Regions from separate parts of the Paenibacillus sp. FSL F4-0236 genome, predicted to be linked through region 4. Evidence: predicted binding sites of a transcription regulator. Region 4 holds the regulator's gene; each other region holds the start of a gene.
What was found. The regulator LexA, encoded in region 4, represses DNA repair genes until DNA is damaged. The targets are predictions, from matches to a motif close to CGAACATATGTTCG.
Positions count from the first base shown of each region.

Region 1: the regulator LexA is predicted to act here: its motif matches at 881-894, upstream of NSQ29_RS03810 (ImmA/IrrE family metallo-endopeptidase).
Region 2: the regulator LexA is predicted to act here: its motif matches at 1,176-1,189, upstream of addB (helicase-exonuclease AddAB subunit AddB).
Region 3: the regulator LexA is predicted to act here: its motif matches at 1,763-1,776, upstream of recA (recombinase RecA).

Region 1 is NZ_JBBOBK010000001.1:827,448-831,590, forward strand. Features, by position in the region: gene NSQ29_RS03805 (hypothetical protein) at 71-262, opposite strand; gene NSQ29_RS03810 (ImmA/IrrE family metallo-endopeptidase) at 309-851, opposite strand; gene NSQ29_RS03815 (YjfB family protein) at 992-1,168, opposite strand; gene NSQ29_RS03820 (hypothetical protein) at 1,318-1,464, shown strand; gene NSQ29_RS03825 (NucA/NucB deoxyribonuclease domain-containing protein) at 1,543-1,974, opposite strand; gene NSQ29_RS03830 (cytidine deaminase) at 2,082-2,498, shown strand; gene NSQ29_RS03835 (glycosyl hydrolase) at 2,672-4,143, shown strand, end outside.
Region 2 is NZ_JBBOBK010000001.1:693,176-697,318, forward strand. Features, by position in the region: gene NSQ29_RS03180 (MerR family transcriptional regulator) at 190-984, shown strand; gene addB (helicase-exonuclease AddAB subunit AddB) at 1,320-4,143, shown strand, end outside.
Region 3 is NZ_JBBOBK010000001.1:1,800,117-1,804,259, reverse strand. Features, by position in the region: gene NSQ29_RS08245 (regulatory protein RecX) at 1-460, opposite strand, end outside; gene recA (recombinase RecA) at 626-1,693, opposite strand; gene NSQ29_RS08235 (competence/damage-inducible protein A) at 1,993-3,279, opposite strand; gene pgsA (CDP-diacylglycerol--glycerol-3-phosphate 3-phosphatidyltransferase) at 3,389-3,976, opposite strand; gene NSQ29_RS08225 (YajQ family cyclic di-GMP-binding protein) at 4,130-4,143, opposite strand, start outside.
Region 4 is NZ_JBBOBK010000001.1:2,214,809-2,218,951, reverse strand. Features, by position in the region: gene NSQ29_RS10140 (LysM peptidoglycan-binding domain-containing protein) at 1-250, opposite strand, end outside; gene lexA (transcriptional repressor LexA) at 546-1,172, shown strand; gene NSQ29_RS10130 (L,D-transpeptidase) at 1,446-1,784, shown strand; gene NSQ29_RS10125 (hypothetical protein) at 1,934-2,314, shown strand; gene NSQ29_RS10120 (hypothetical protein) at 2,550-3,128, shown strand; gene NSQ29_RS10115 (MBL fold metallo-hydrolase) at 3,254-4,060, opposite strand; gene NSQ29_RS10110 (cupin domain-containing protein) at 4,033-4,143, opposite strand, start outside.

The sequences.
Region 1 (4,143 bases), 1.4 Mb from region 4:
GCGTAGGTAAAGAATTGCCTGGGTATACTATACTTGCTGCCTTTTTATTATGAACTTACACAAATCATCTTCAGTCTTCTTTGGGTTCTTGCAATAAAATGGAGAAGGTCCCCGTTTCATGATCCACTTCAATCGACTCGATCCCAACAAAATCCGGAATTTCGGGGTGTACTGCATCTACGTTATAATCTGGATGAGTCATCAATAATTCAATTACTTTAATGGCTTCCATATCGATCCCCCTTGCGAGAAATTCCACCATAATTAATGGTCCTTCATTGCGACTACCCTTATTATCTCCGCAGTCATTATTGAATATGTGTTAATCGTTCTTCGTTTCTTCCCATCACGGCCAATAATTGCCCCTGAAAAACACGTCTTTGAATTTGATCAATCCGCTGTAAAGCCAGCTCGCTTGGCACTTGAAATTCTGCTGCAAGATAGCTGATTGCATCTTCCCGTTGCTCAGGCAATGTCATGCGGGAGATCATGGAGTAGGGCATAGCTGCATAAAGAATAAATCGCTCAGATTCATCCTCCTGTGCCCGCGTAAAATGTTCTGGCATCAATATTTGATCAGTACCATGGCGGAGCAGATGACAGAGCTCATGGAGAAACTCTAGCCGCTGCAGACTGGCTGGAAGCCGGTTGTCAATAAACATGGTGTACATCCCCGCTGATGCTTCGATGCTCTTGCTTCTTACATCCAAATAATGAACCCAAATATTAAGCCGTTCTGCAATATAAGCAATCGAAATTTGCGAAGGCTGAGTAAGGTTCAGACGCTTGTATAAATCTTCTGTCCACTTCTCCAGCGCAGTCATTTGATAATAGGATTTCATGTTATTCATATCATTCACCTCATTCAGAATCAGTTATAGGATCGTATGTTCGCATAAATGAGCAAAAGAAAAGCCCGAAGGCTATGTAAAGTAAAAAACATAAGGACACATAAGAACGAGTGTTCTCGTGTGTCCTTAGCATAAAGCAATTAAACACTAATATCAAGTGTTTTTCCTAAATTCGGAGCAACGCTTTTGCCCAGCATTTCCACCATCGTTTGACTCTGGGTTTCAGCCTGATTTTTGGCAATATTCATGACTTGTATTCCTACATTTTGAGCTAAGGATGCCTGGCTCATTGCCATTGATAATGCGGCTATATCCATATTGCACCTCCTTCGTGTATATCCTGTTTATCGACAGTGCCTACCTAATTCATTAGGTGAATAGCATTTGTTTGCCAGTTCGCCCAAACGGCTTATCTCCTTTTTACATATCTTGTGCTGTAGTCATTAATCATTAGGAGGAATTAATTATGGGAATGGAACATTGTGGTTGTAACGTAGGTCCTGTAGTAAGCCCAGTAAATGTAGGTCCGGTGTGTAGTCCTTTTACTTCAACAGGAGCTATTCTGGTACTCTTCATCTTGCTGGTTATCATCACTAAAGCTTGCTTATTCTAAGCTAGCTGATGCACATTGTAGCCCCATCCGGTATACCGGATGGGGCTATTCTTTTGAAGCACTGTTCACGTTAGCTTATTATTTGAACATAAATTCTACGCGGGTTCCATCCGCATAATCTTCTAACTGATTGCCAACCCAGCTTCCTGCGCCGCGGTTATCTTTTGGGGTTATGTATTCAATGTCGGCCCCTTTGCCGCCTTCATTACACATGGCCATGGGCCATTCATCGCGGTCGTAGCCTTTTTTGGTGGGGATCCCTTTTAAGGATTCTTTGCGGTTGTCTTCAGCCTGCTCACGGTTAATCGTGCACGTCGCGGACTCCCCTTTAGCAATCGCGTCCTGAATGTGCTTAGCAGTCTCAGGATAACGATCTGATGGGAAGATCAGCTGAACAACTTCTGAATCAGATGTGGACGAGGGGGCTGACGGATCTCCGTTCTGTTCATACCAGTAACCGCCCAAAGCAAGTAACACAATAATGATGAGACTGGTGAGTAATTTCTGTATTTTCAAATCTGCTCCTCCTTTTTTGGAACTTAAAATAGTATATCTTATATCATAATGCAGTGCGATTTAATATACTTAGGAAAAATAAGAGGAGGACGGAATTGGATATGGAGTATTTGATTACGATTGAAGATCAGACGCTTATAGCCTCTGCTGAAGATATTATTACTAGACGCTATGAATGGGGAAGACACCATGTAGGGGCGGCGCTCCGTACTAAGACGGGGGAAATCTTTACAGCGGTACATGTAGAAGCTAGCATGGGACGAATTACAGTCTGTGCAGAAGCGATGGTGATTGGAAAAGCGATATCCGAAGGCTACAAGGAATTTGATACGATTGTTGCGGTAAGGCATTCTGATCCGGACAGCGAGGAAAGAGAAATTAAAGTAGTTTCTCCCTGCGGGATGTGCCGTGAGTTAATTGCTGATTACGGGAAGGATTGCAAAGTTATTGTATCCGAGGACGGCCGGTTAGCTAAATATGATATTTCTGAATTACTACCGCTGAGATATACAAGGTAAATTGGAGATATAGTCAGGAGCCGCCGGGCTCCTTTTTTTATTGAACCGTGAATTTATTCAGCAGTTCCTTACACTGCCCTAAATTAATTTACAACTTCATGTCCATTCGCTGAGTTCATGTCACTATTGTCCCCATACTATAACTTAAAAAAGTTAAAAGGATGTGAGAGTGGATGGAACAGCGCAATCTTCGAAATATGGTTGATTCGGCATCGAGGTTTGTGAGCGATGTTCAGTGGCAAATCGCGTATCGTAAATTGCAAATGGCTCCGGCGGATTCGGAAACGGTACCTTCTGCTCAGAAATTGTTGAATACCCTTTATTTTCTGCAAGGAAAAGGATGGATTAGTGGACAACATGATTATTTGGAGAGCGCCGATGAGTTCAATGGGAAGCTGAAAAATACTAGCGGGCAATTCGCCGCCCTTCACGGCTATGAGCTGGGGGCAATCAATAATCAGACGGCGGCACTAATAGACAATCAGCGGGATTGGGTCGTTAGCAGCGCTATTCGCTGGTATAAAGCCGGTGGAATCGTAACGATTAGCTATCACGCACAGTTGCCAGGGACTGCGCCAGCTTGGGATAACGTATCTACGAGCATAAGCAACGCTGATTTTGACAAATATATAACCCCGGGTACCTCTCAGTACAACGCACTGATCGCTGATCTGGATAAGATAGCCCTTTCTTTAAAAAAACTAAATGATGAAGGAGTTCCTGTGCTCTGGCGGCCGTATCATGAAATGAATGGCGGATGGTTCTGGTGGGGGAAGAAGATCAACTACGTGGGACTGTGGAACCTTATGTTTGACCGTTTCACCAGCTATCATAAGCTGCATAATTTATTGTGGGTCTGGAGCCCAAACGCCAAAAATCAGTGGAGTGATGACCCTGCCGAATACTACCCAAGCGGTGACAAAGTAGATGTGCTGGCACTAGATATCTATGATGGGGATTTTAAGGGGAGTCACTATGATAGTCTATGGGATCTGGGTCGTGGAAAAGTGATTGCGATTGGAGAAAATGGAGAGCTACCGTCCCCTGTACTACTATCTAAATCACAGCCTAAATGGTCTTATCAGATGACCTGGGGCAAGCTTCTTTATGAGAAGAATACCGATGCGGTAATTAGAGCCTTTATGAATGACAGCTTTGTATTCACGCGGGAAGAGTATGCTGTTGAGGCGGCAATTGTAGCCGCTAAGGGAGACAGTGTGCTGCAGAGTGGACTATGGGGGCAATATTACAATAATATGACTCTTAGCGGCGCACCTGCGCTGACGCGAACCGATGCTAACATCCAATTTTCGTGGAAACAGGGTTCGCCTGATCCAGCCATTCGTGTCGACGCTTTCTCTGTACGGTGGAGTGGAAAACTGACTGCAGCCTATAGTGAAACCTATACCATTTACTCCTCCTCTGATGACGGGGTACGGGTGTGGATTGATGGAGGGCTGATCATTGATAGCTGGGTGAATCAGAGTGGACAGGAGCGAAAAGGCAGTGTGAATCTGATAGCTGGCAAGCTACATGAAATAAAAGTGGAGTACTATGAGAATGAGGGGGACGCGCGAATTGTATTGCAGTGGGAAAGTCCTAGCCAACCCAAAGGGATTATTCCAGCAGGAGCGTTTTATCTTCC
Region 2 (4,143 bases), 1.5 Mb from region 4:
CAATCTTAAGCTGCCATGCAGACAAATTCCGATATACAACAAAGGATAATCCTTTGATACATGATTTAGTTCTTCATATTTGCCTTCCTCTCTGGTAATAAATTCATTTTGTATTTCGTTGCGTTTATCAGTCGCATATGTTTTAATCATCATAAACTTTTGTGTTACAAAAAGGTCAAGAGGGTAGATATGAACAACTATTTTACAATTAAGCAAGCAGCAGAGATCGTAGAGATGACCACTGAGACCTTGCGGCACTATGATCGTATTGGATTAGTCAAGCCATGCCATAAAGATGAATTGTCGGGATATCGATACTATTCCGAGCAGGAGCTCGTAAAGCTGCAAACCATTGAACTGCTCAAAGCAATGGACCTTACTTTAATGGATATTAAAGATATTTTGCAGCAGAATGATCTCTCTAAAGTAATTGCATTTCTAAAACAAGCAGAAAAAAGAGCAGACGATAAAATTGCTCGTCTGCAGTATGCAAAATCGAAAATTAAACGTGCCTATCTACATTATGAAAATAAGTTCCACGATGGTTATAGTCAAAGTGAAAATTACTTTGTCAGACACATAGAGGAAAGGGTAATTATGCTTTCGAATAAAATGGAAAGCCCCACACTTAAGAATTTATGGGACTATCACAGACATTTCTATCAACAAATTGAAACGTCTCTGCATTCACAATTTCTGTTTGAAGATATGGCAGGAATGTTCACGACTGAAGGAATAACACGATTATTTGCTGTTTGCTTGAAATATCCGTCTTTAGAGGGGCTGACTGTGCTACCAGAAGGGGACTATCTGTGTGCAATTTGTACCGAAGAGAATAAGAATGCTGTATTACAAAATTTACTTGAAAGGGCAAAGACGGAATACGATGTGTGTCCAGATTTTGTTCTTCATAACATTATTGTGACTGGAATATTGCAGTGGGATTATCAGATACAACTGTTCATTAAGAAACGCTCATGTTAGATGAAATACAAAGGAAAGGTTTAGGAAAAGAAAAATATTTGATTGAAAGTCGCTAATTTAGCGGCTTTTTTTGATTAAGGAATCATGTTTCTTGCTTAACAAACTAGAAATACTAAACAGCAAGTCACCAAAATACAATAGTTGCTGTTTACTTCGTAGCTTTTTTATTGTAAATCATTAGAAAATACTAGCAAACGCATGTTCTGATATGTGCAGCTATGTTATACTGAGGGGACGAGGAACGACTGAACTTTTTCATTTGAACATTATCAAACGGTGAGTATTTCACCTTGTATCATATACATTTTCTCCGCTACGGAAGGAGTCTATCATTTATGTCGGTAACCTTTTTACTAGGCCGCTCTGGTAGTGGCAAGACAACAAAAATATGGGAGTCTATTTCTTCTTCATTAGAGAAGGAGCCTCTTGGCGCGCCGATCATTATTCTTGTACCGGAACAAGGTTCCTTTGGAGCAGAACGGGGGCTTTTGACCGTAGGGAATGTGAAGGGAAGCATTCGGGCGCAGACACTGAGCTTTTCTCGGCTTGCCTATCGAGTGAAACAGGAAACTGGAGGCAGCGCTAGTCTGCCGATCAGTGAAGAAGGTAAAAAGATGTTGATTTACAAAATCATCAGTCGCCGTAAAGAGGAACTGAAATTATTCGGTGCCTCTGCCGACAGACCGGGTTTTGTCGAACGGTTGAATCAACTGCATACGGAGATGAAGCGTTGCTGCTTGGCTTCCTCTGATTTAGAGGAGCAGTTATCCGCAATGCGAGGCGCTATTGCAAGAAGTCCTATTCTTGAAGGCAAGCTGGATGATTTACAGCTGGTATTCAGCGATTTAGAGAAGGAAATGTCACGCCTCTATATCGACGAAGAGGATCGTTTAGCGGAACTAGCTGAGCATATTCCTGATTCCTCTTACATTCGCGGGGCGGAGATTTGGGTAGATGGGTTCCACGGCTTTACCCCGCAGGAATTCGTAGTGCTTCGTGAATTGATGCAGCAAGCATCGAAGCTGACCGTGTCCCTTACACTTGATCGTTCGTATCCCTATGGAGATCAGTTGAATGAGCTTGAATTGTTTCACCCAACTGCGGTTACTTACATTAAACTGTGTGGAATAGCTGAAGAGCTAGGCATTGATGTGTGGGACGAGCTTCTGGAGCCAGCGGTTCTTCCGCGTTTTGAAGAAAGTCCTGTTCTTGCTCATCTCGAAAGGGGATATGACCGCCGAAAGGTCTGGATGGGTGCAGATGAACTGGCAAATGAAGCGATATCTATAGGCGCAGCAGTTTCTCACAGAGCAGAGGTTGAGGGAGCACTGCGTGAAATGATCAGACTGGCGCGAGATGAAGGTGCAAAATATGGTGAAATGGCCGTATTGATGCGTAATATTGGAGATTACGAGCAACTGATTAAACCGTTGTTCCAAGATTACGGAGTACCTTTTTTTCTGGATCAGAAGGTAAATGAGCTGCACCATCCATTGGTAGAGTTTGTACGTTCCGCATTGGATGTGGTGCGTCGACGCTGGCGCTTCGAGGATGTATTCCGCTGTGTAAAGACAGAGCTTTTGCTACCGCTGGACGGTAGTATTACGCGTGAGGATATGGACGCCTTAGAGAATTATGTGCTGGCTTGTGGGATTCAAGGGTATCGCTGGACGGATGGCCGTTCATGGAAAGGGATTCCTAGCTTGTCGCTGGAAGGCGGCAGACAGATGGATGAAGAACTGCTTGCTACAATGGAGCGATGCCGTGCTCGTATAACGGGTCCTCTATTTGCTTTTGAGAAACGGATACAGAAGAGTAGAAGCGGCCTTGAACTATGTACCGCAGTGTACAAGCTGCTTGATGAGACGGATGTTGCTCGGAAGCTGGAGAAACTTAGTGTCGGTGCTATGGAGAAGGGGCAACCCGAGAAGGCTAGAGAACATAGTCAGCTGTGGGGTGCAGTGCTTGATCTGCTAGATCAGATCGTCGAGATGATGGGCAACGAGAGACTTGAATTTGATGTGTTCACCGGAGTCCTAGAGACAGGACTTGCTGAGCTTAAGATGGGACTTGTTCCTCCCGCGCTTGATCAAGTACTGGTTGGTAACATGGATCGGACTCGACCAACGGGAGTTAAATACGCTTTTTTGCTTGGATTTAATGAAGGTGTTGTGCCTGCGCAGTTTAAGGAGGATGGAATTCTCTCGGAAGGCGAACGCTCTGTGCTTGAGAACGCCGGTATGGAGCTTGCTCCTGGTGCTTCTCGTAAGCTGCTGGACGAGCGGTTTTTGATCTATAATGCGCTAACGACAGGAAGTCGAAAGCTCTGGATTAGCTACGCCACTGCTGATGATGAGGGCAAGGCGCTTCTTCCCTCTGAGGTAATCCGTCATTTGCATAGAATGTTCCCAAGGGTTCATGAGCACAGCTTGGCAGCACTTCCACCTGCAGGACTACCAGAAGAAGTCAGAGATTCCATTCACCTCGGTTACATTGGTCATCCAGAACAGAGTCTTCGTGCATTGATTATGCAGCTACGCCAGTGGCGCCAGGGGACGGAGATACCTGAATTATGGTGGGATGTGTATAACTGGTTCGCTGCTGATGATATTCGTAGTCTCGAATTGAAACGTCTGCTCAGTTCATTGTTCTACCGTAACGTGGGAACGAAGCTAAAACGTGGAACAAGCCTTAGATTGTACGGTGGATCGACACTGCGAGGCAGTGTGTCCCGGATGGAGAAGTTTGTTGCTTGTTCCTTCTCCCATTTTGCATCTTACGGACTTAGACTGAAGGAACGCCAGCTATATAAGCTGCAAGCACCTGATATTGGACAACTGTTCCATGCTGCGTTAAGTGACATGGCGGTAAGACTGAAAGAAGAGGGCCGCGGCTGGGGAAGCTTGTCTCCAGAGGAATGTCGGCGTGAGGCAAGTGAGACGGTAGAACGTTTATCGCCGATGCTGCAGGGTGAAATTCTGATGAGCTCTAAACGTTACGGATACATCTCACGCAAGCTGAAAAATATTGTTGGACGTGCTTCTGTAATTCTGGGCGAGCATGCCCGCCGAGGCAGCTTTGAGCCGGTAGGGCTGGAGCTGGATTTTGGACCGGATAAGGAGTTGCCTCCTTTAAGAATTACGCTGCCGAATGGCTGTG
Region 3 (4,143 bases), 410 kb from region 4:
TTTTCCCTTTTCGCTGGTTCGTAATGCGTTGCTCGGCCCATTGCTTTGCATACAAGGGGTCATCAAGAAATCTTTCCTGCTGTAGCCGTTGCACCACTTCCGCAATAATAGTCTCCCCTATTTCCTTCTGCCGTAAACGGCGAGTCATTTCCATAGCGGTACGTGGCTTCCGTTCTAGATAACGAAGTCCTTCTACATAAGCTCGTTGTCGCTCATCAGCAACAACAATTTCCTCCAAATCGGCTTTCATAAAAGAATTTCCAGTAATCATCCGATATTTAATCATGACGTCTTCGTGTACAGTCATGTTATAGGCTCCGAAATGTATGATGTAGCGGTGGTCCGACTTCTTCTGACGTTCTACCTTAGTAATTTCTAAAAGTTCTCCATCAGGAAAATCAGATAGGACCTGTACGTCCTGCTCATCCGATTCAAAATCCATATCCAGCTGTATTACCATAGTTGCTTGTCACCTCATAGCAATAAAATATCCCCACAAAGTGCGGCTTAACTTCGGTGCGTACTCAGGTACTTTGGGGGGACCCCAAATATATATGTTCTTACACTGTTAAGAAAAGACACCCTGCAACAATGAATCACAGGGCGTCCTATTCCTTAGTAAATTCTATTGTTCGATTTCGAGAAGTAGCTTTTCTTCTTCCTCTTGCTCTGCAATGATTTCCGCTTCATTTGGTGCAGCAACAATAGTGGACAGGTTACTTGCTTCACGGATCTTGTTCTCAATGATAAGTGCAATATCTTGATGTTCTTTCAAGAACTGTTTGGCATTCTCACGTCCTTGACCGAGACGCTCACCCTCATAGGAATACCAAGCACCACTCTTATTCACGATGTCCATTTCAGTACCGATGTCTACAAGACTTCCTTCTCTGGAAATCCCTTCACCATACATGATATCAACATCAGCTTGTTTAAATGGAGGTGCTACCTTATTCTTCACAATCTTGATCTTGGTGCGGTTACCTACAACGTCGTTACCCATCTTAATACTTTCGACACGGCGAACATCCAACCGTACGGAAGAGTAGAATTTCAACGCCCGACCACCCGGTGTTGTCTCAGGGTTACCGAACATAACACCAATTTTCTCACGAAGCTGGTTAATAAAGATAGCAATTGTATTCGATTTACTAATGGCACCAGATAGCTTCCGAAGCGCTTGAGACATCAAACGAGCCTGTAGGCCGACGTGAGAGTCACCCATATCACCTTCGATTTCCGCTTTAGGAACCAACGCAGCTACGGAGTCAACGACAATAATGTCTACTGCACCACTACGGACAAGTGCTTCAGCAATCTCAAGTGCCTGTTCACCCGTATCTGGCTGAGATAGCAACAATTCATCAATGTTTACGCCCAAGTTACGTGCATACTTCGGATCGAGCGCATGCTCAGCATCGATAAATGCAGCTTGTCCTCCTTGTTTTTGCACTTCTGCAATAGCATGAAGAGCAACAGTCGTTTTACCGGAGGATTCAGGTCCGTATACTTCAATAATACGTCCCTTTGGAAGTCCGCCTATACCTAACGCAATATCAAGTGCCAAAGATCCGCTAGGTACAACTTCCACTTGCATATGAGTGGATTCTCCCAGTTTCATGATCGAACCTTTACCAAATTGTTTTTCTATTTGACGAAGCGCCATATCAAGCGCTGCACGACGATCTGACAATCAGACCACTTCCTTCACTGTTTATAATAATATAATAACGTGTTTTTGAGGTCTTGCCAAGCTTTTTTTCGAACATACATTCGTTTTTTTTGTCTCAAGCGTTAATTATCCCTTTTATTGTAAGCCTCCCTCCGGACATAGAAGTTAACTGATTTCTCTACTTCACCGGACATCAACGACTTATGATCAAAACCAAAACAGCGATCAAAATCTCCGCAGATATACAAAAAACCGCAGCAAAGAAATCTCAGTGCCACGGTTCTTCCGTATGTCTCAATTATAACTGGGCTAATCTCCCATTACAAGTCTGAGCCTTCAAGAGGTGTCTCCACCTTCCGTTCCTCAAGTCTGCGCCATAGACGATACAACAGAGCTTTAACAGTACGCAGTCGTATATTTTCACGTGTACCTTTAAGATTAAGCTCGTATACTTCTGTCTTACGCCCGCGTTCAGCTAAACCAATAAATACAAGTCCAACTGGCTTACGTTCAGAATAGCCTGGTCCTGCTACACCAGTTACAGATAAACCGAAATCACTATCTGCGATCATTCTCACCTGATCAGCTAACACCTCGGCAACTTCACGACTAACTGCCCCTGGAGCATCTGGCCCCTCCAAATAAGCACTTGGCACATTCAGAAGTTTTTTCTTCAGGTCGTTGGAATAACAGACGATTCCTCCCGCAAACATCGAAGCACTGCCTGGAATGTTAGTTATACTCTCCATCAGCAAGCCTCCCGTGCAACTCTCTGCCGCACTTAAAGTCAGACCTGCATCCGCCATCCAATCCACAATCAATTGCTCCAGTGGCACATCAATATTTGCATATAAATGTTCTGGCAAAATCTCTTTGATCTGTTTCTCCAGAATCTCCAGCTTCTTGTAAGCTTCATGCTCGGAAGGCGCCTTTGTCGAAATACGAACGGTTACCTCTCCCTCTTTAGCGTAAGGAGCTATGGTTGGGTCTGTCTGGCTGTGAATAAGATCAATGAGCTTATCCTCAAGCAGTGATTCTCCGATACCGGCAAATTTAAGCATTTTAGAATAAAGTGGCATTTCTGTCGTTAGAGCGTGCTGCTGGAGCCACGGTACAGCTTTATCTACGAACATCGGCTTCATCTCGCGAGGCGGACCAGGAAGCACAATATAATATTTTTTTTCATGCTCAAAAGCAATGCCAACAGCAAGACCAATCTCATTTGGCAAAGGTGTAGTTCCTTCAATTATAAGTGCCTGTTTACGATTATTCTCCGTCATTACAATCTTTCGATCATCAAAGAAACGTTGTACATGATCCATTGCCAAGCGATCTATATGAAGTGTGCGACCTAAGGAAGCAGCCAGCGCGTCCTTCGTTAGATCATCTTCTGTAGGACCAATACCACCGGTAAATATGATAACATCCGCTCTGCTTTGAGCGATCTCAATGGCTTGCTGCAAGCGACTGCTGTTATCCCCAACTACGGTTTGAAAATATACATCAATCCCAATAGCAGCTAGCTCAATAGACAAAAACTGGGCATTACTATTTACGATTTGACCGAGCAAAAGCTCCGTGCCTACTGCAATAATCTCCGCTTTCATACCTGGCTTTCGCCTCCTCGTTATAATGTAGATACACTGCTTTTAGGGTTTAAAAAAGGTAATAGGTGCTTTACCTATTACCTCTCCTATATGTAGCTGCCTAAAACGCTTAAGCATTATGCAGCTGTAATAGATCCTTATTCTTCACAAAATAATCAATTCCAGAGTAAATAGTGATCAAGGCTGCAGCCCAGATGGCAATATCGTCTACAGGAATGCTGACGAATTGAAATGGGAAATTATTTAACAACAGCAGTGAGATCGCTACAATTTGTACAACCGTCTTTATCTTACCCCATTTGCTGGCGGCAACCACTTTTCCCTCTAACAATGCTATCTGGCGAAGCCCGGTTACTGCGAACTCACGACTAATGATAACAATTGCGATCCATGAATCACATCTGCCCAATTCCACAAGTGAAATCAGAACTGCAGAAACTAACAGCTTGTCCGCTAACGGATCAAGGAGCTTACCGAGATTGGTGACCATATTATATTTCCTTGCTATGTAGCCGTCTATTCCATCTGTGCTCGCTGCAAGCAAAAAGATTACAGCTGCCACCAAATGATTAACAGATAGCTGAAAAGAGCCCCAATGTATCGGTTCTGGATAAAAACTGAAATCCACCAGTAAGAAAAACATCATAATCGGGATCAGGCAAATACGTGCTAGCGTGATGCGGTTGGGCAAATTCACTGAAGTTCCTCCCCTAAATCGTTCATACAAATTGCCTGAGTCAGGCTCATCTATTTCTACTTAAGCAAGTATATTATAGCTATAAATAGGTGTCAAAAAAAATACAAAGCACCCCGCATAATGGCGCTGATAAGCACTGCGGGGTACAAAATGCTATTTTAAGTTGT
Region 4 (4,143 bases):
TCTCATCCTTCATTAAAGTAGTAGATCCTGCAAATACATTACCTACTACTGTAAGTCCTGATAGTACGAGCACGATGATCAATGTCAGTTTAATAACAAAATCTCTTCGGAACAAACGCATCAAGCCTTCAAGCAAAAGCTCTGTAATTTCTTTAATCTGAGCTGAATAACGGGTAATAGGATTATGTCCTAAAGATTCAACCACTGGGGCTTTATCGTAGATGCTGCGGTATGTACTGTATTTTAACATGAATATCATCCTCCAAACACTTGTTCTTACTTTTGAAATTATAATAACACGAACATGTGTTTTGTTCAATACTATTTTAGAACAATTGTTCTCTTTTTTTCAGAGGTTACTATTTACCATATTCTTCATATAAAGAATCACTCTTATCGTTTAGATGAAGGAAACGCAATCAATACAAGACTACCATTTATTAACTCTTTCGAATTAATATTTATAATAGTTAGAACTTATGTTTGTGCGAACGGTAGTTCTATGTTATAATTTTCCCAAACATTACTATATGGGGTTGATTCCAATGTCAAAGATTTCAAGTCGCCAGCTGGCGATCCTGGAATTTATACGTAGCGAAGTCCGCAGCAAGGGTTATCCTCCTTCCGTCCGGGAGATTGGAGAAGCTGTTGGTCTTGCTTCCAGCTCCACAGTTCACGGTCATTTAGATCGGCTAGAGAAGAAGGGACTTATCCGTCGAGATCCAACGAAGCCTCGTGCGATAGAATTGCTTGGCCAAGAGGATTCCGAGAATGTCCATCATTTCGCGCAAACCGTCGCTCGCATTCCTGTCGTAGGTAAGGTTACCGCCGGGGTTCCTATCACTGCTACTGAGAATATTGAAGACTACTTCCCGCTTCCAACTCACTATGTTGGAGATAACAAAGTATTTATGTTATCGGTTCAAGGTGACAGTATGGTCGAAGCTGGGATTATGAATGGCGACTATGTTATTGTTCGTCAACAACAAACGGCTGATAACGGAGATATCGTTGTAGCTATGACCGAAGAAGATGAAGCAACCGTTAAGACTTTTTATAAAGAACGTGATCATATACGTCTTCAGCCGGAGAATCCGGCGTACGAGCCTCTTCGCCTTAATCGCGTGACCATTCTCGGCAGAGTTATCGGATTATTTCGAGATATCCACTAAGTATGCACTCCTACCAAGCGAAAACGGATACCGTCCTTTAAAGGACGGTATCCGTTTCTACGAGAAGTATAAGGATAGGATATATCGTAAAAATATATACTTTCTTTTATTTTTTAAAAAGCTGTTCTGCAAATGCAGAACAGCTTTTTCACTGTTATCAAACCCCATTTATCAATCACAGAACATTTGTTCCCATAAGCTAAAATGACCATTTTTAATGAATAACCGTTTAGGCATCCTCCTCATATCTTAATTAGAAAGGAGTGTTGCACAATGCCAAATTACCGGATTATAGTTGATCTGACGCAGCGTATGCTTTATCTTCTTGATAACGACATTGTGATCAGGGGCTTCCCAGTCGGAATCGGTAAAATGTTAACTCAATCACCACTCGGTGAATTCACAATCATTAACAAACAACCCGATCCAGGTGGTCCATTTGGGGTCTTTTGGATGGGTCTATCTAAGCCTCACTATGGGATACATGGAAATAATGATCCCTCATCCATAGGGCACGAAGTATCCCACGGTTGTATTCGTATGTACAATAAAGATGTGTTAGCACTAGCTGCGATTGTTCCTATTGGAACACGAGTAACGATCAGGAATTAAATCTATCTCTATAGATAAACACGCCTCACTCATGGTTCAATGGAGGGGGCGTGTTTGTATTTATGTATTTTTGATGACCTAATAGGAATTATGTGGTTATATGTCGAATAATGTTAACAGGATTTCAAATTGAAAGGAAGTGTCTCGTTTTGAACAACTCAAAAATTAGAACCCTCGTCGATTTTAAAGTCGATGCACTTGTTAAACTCTCTGGCTTATTGTTAAATAACGATCAAGCGAGTGGAAAAAAAGTAAATTTACTCACCTCATTCGGCAGTATTCAAGGGACCATCTCCCCTTCCACCTCCAATAAAGAGGATGTTTTTGACTTAAAATCTCTAATGGATGATGTCATTGTAGATGAATACATATCTTATTTAGGTGCGGAACATCCCGATAAAAATTTCAGCTATAACTTTGTAGTCCTTAATGATGTTTCTGTAAGACCCTATACTCACTATGAATCTCCGATCGAATACAAACAGCTAATTGTTTATACCGATCAAATCACAGCCTTCAATTTCTTATGATTTTGACATATTTATTTTAAAAAGCTCTCAACAAAGCACTCCAGCAGTTGCCCCAATTTTGCACTCAGCTCGCAAAATCGGCAGATCTCTGGGTGCTTTCTCTTTTTCTAATCAGTAGTCGTTTCCTAAATTCCCACGATTTTCGCTCTTAACAGATACTAGTAGAGAGAATTCAGGCATATCTTTCAATAAGCAATAAATCTTGCTCTACTGAGATCTTTGGAGGTGTGATTACATGCTGATTTTCTTGATGTATATGTTTGCCATTGTAGGAGGAATCTTAATTCTAAGTGCCGTTATTATAGAATTAAAAAAACTATCTACTTCTTCTGAACTTTCTAAGCTGTTAAACGCAACCTCATCTTTTAATATTATATTCACCAAAACATTCATTCCGCCCAATCAATCGCACTTGATCGCCCTTAATGAACCTTATAAAAAAATAGCAATAGGTACCAGCAATCCGAAAACAAGCAAAAAGGCAATAGCAAAGCTATACTCGTTCGACAATATAATGGGATCAGAGATTGTTGTTAACGCACTAACCCTTTCAAAAGTATCTAAACGACAACAAAACAGCAAATCAACTGCTTCAAGTGCGGATATTAATGTGGTTAATAGCGGTGACGAAGAGGCTGATGTTATCGAGGAACTTACGCTTAAAATATACATGAACAGCAATGAAATACCTGTGTATAGTATTTCCTTCTTGCCAGGCTTACTACCCATTCAACAATCCGATAATCAGTACAAAGAAGCTTACTCCCAAGTCCAACAATTACATACGTTCTTCAGGTCGATCGTATCCGAATGAATGCCCCCCTTCCGCCTATTATTACTTCACTTTACCTTTCCCAATTAGAAATTTTGAAAACCTTAAGGAAAGACAAAAAAACGGTCCTTTTGGGAGGGCCGTTTTCGCTGCATCCAACATTCATTTTAAAATTGCACACTAAATCCGTTAAATTGGTGAATGCCCGTACCATGAGCGACAAGATCCCGTTCACGTAATTCACGAACTGCCTTCATAACCTCTTGCAAAATAACTGGATCTAGACCCAACGTATTATGAGAGCCGAATACTTGAGATACATTTGGAATTTGCGCAATCTTTTCTAAAGAAGCCACTAAATCTGCCGGACTAGTAGAGGGATAAAAAGCATAAATTGGCGTAACATCATACAACAAATCCCCTGTAAACAGATACCCGTTGGCATGATCAAAGATGCTAATATGACCTGGTGAATGACCCGGTGTGTGGTAAATTTCTAATCTACGCCCGCCTAAATCAAGCACATCTCCCTCTCGCAATAGAGCTGTTGGTTTTCCTTGATAAGGCGTATACGTATTAGGATCAAACGTCTCAGGAACAGGAAGAGTAATATCTCGGCTCATATCTTTTCTGATCTGGGCAAGGGACAAACCTCGTATTCCATTAATCAGCCAATCCTCATCCTCTTTATGAACATAGATCATCTCAAATTGTCCATGACTGCCTATATGGTCTGCATGCACATGCGTAGTGATGACAGCGATAGGTAAATCCGTTAACTGATCCGTTATTCTTTTTATATTGTCGATGCCTAATCCCGTATCAATCAACACCGCTTGTTCTTTTCCTAACAACAAAAAAGAGTGCACCTTTTCCCAATGCCCATATTCACTGATTGCATAAGTAATTGGATCAATTTTCGTGACTGTGAACCATCGATCTTGAATCAAGTGTGATCCTCCATTCCGTTCCATTTCTCCCTTACCTGCTCTTCTCCTTTATAATAGTCCGCTTGTTGATCCGCCTGATAAATTTCTTGATAGGGGAGAATGTTGAT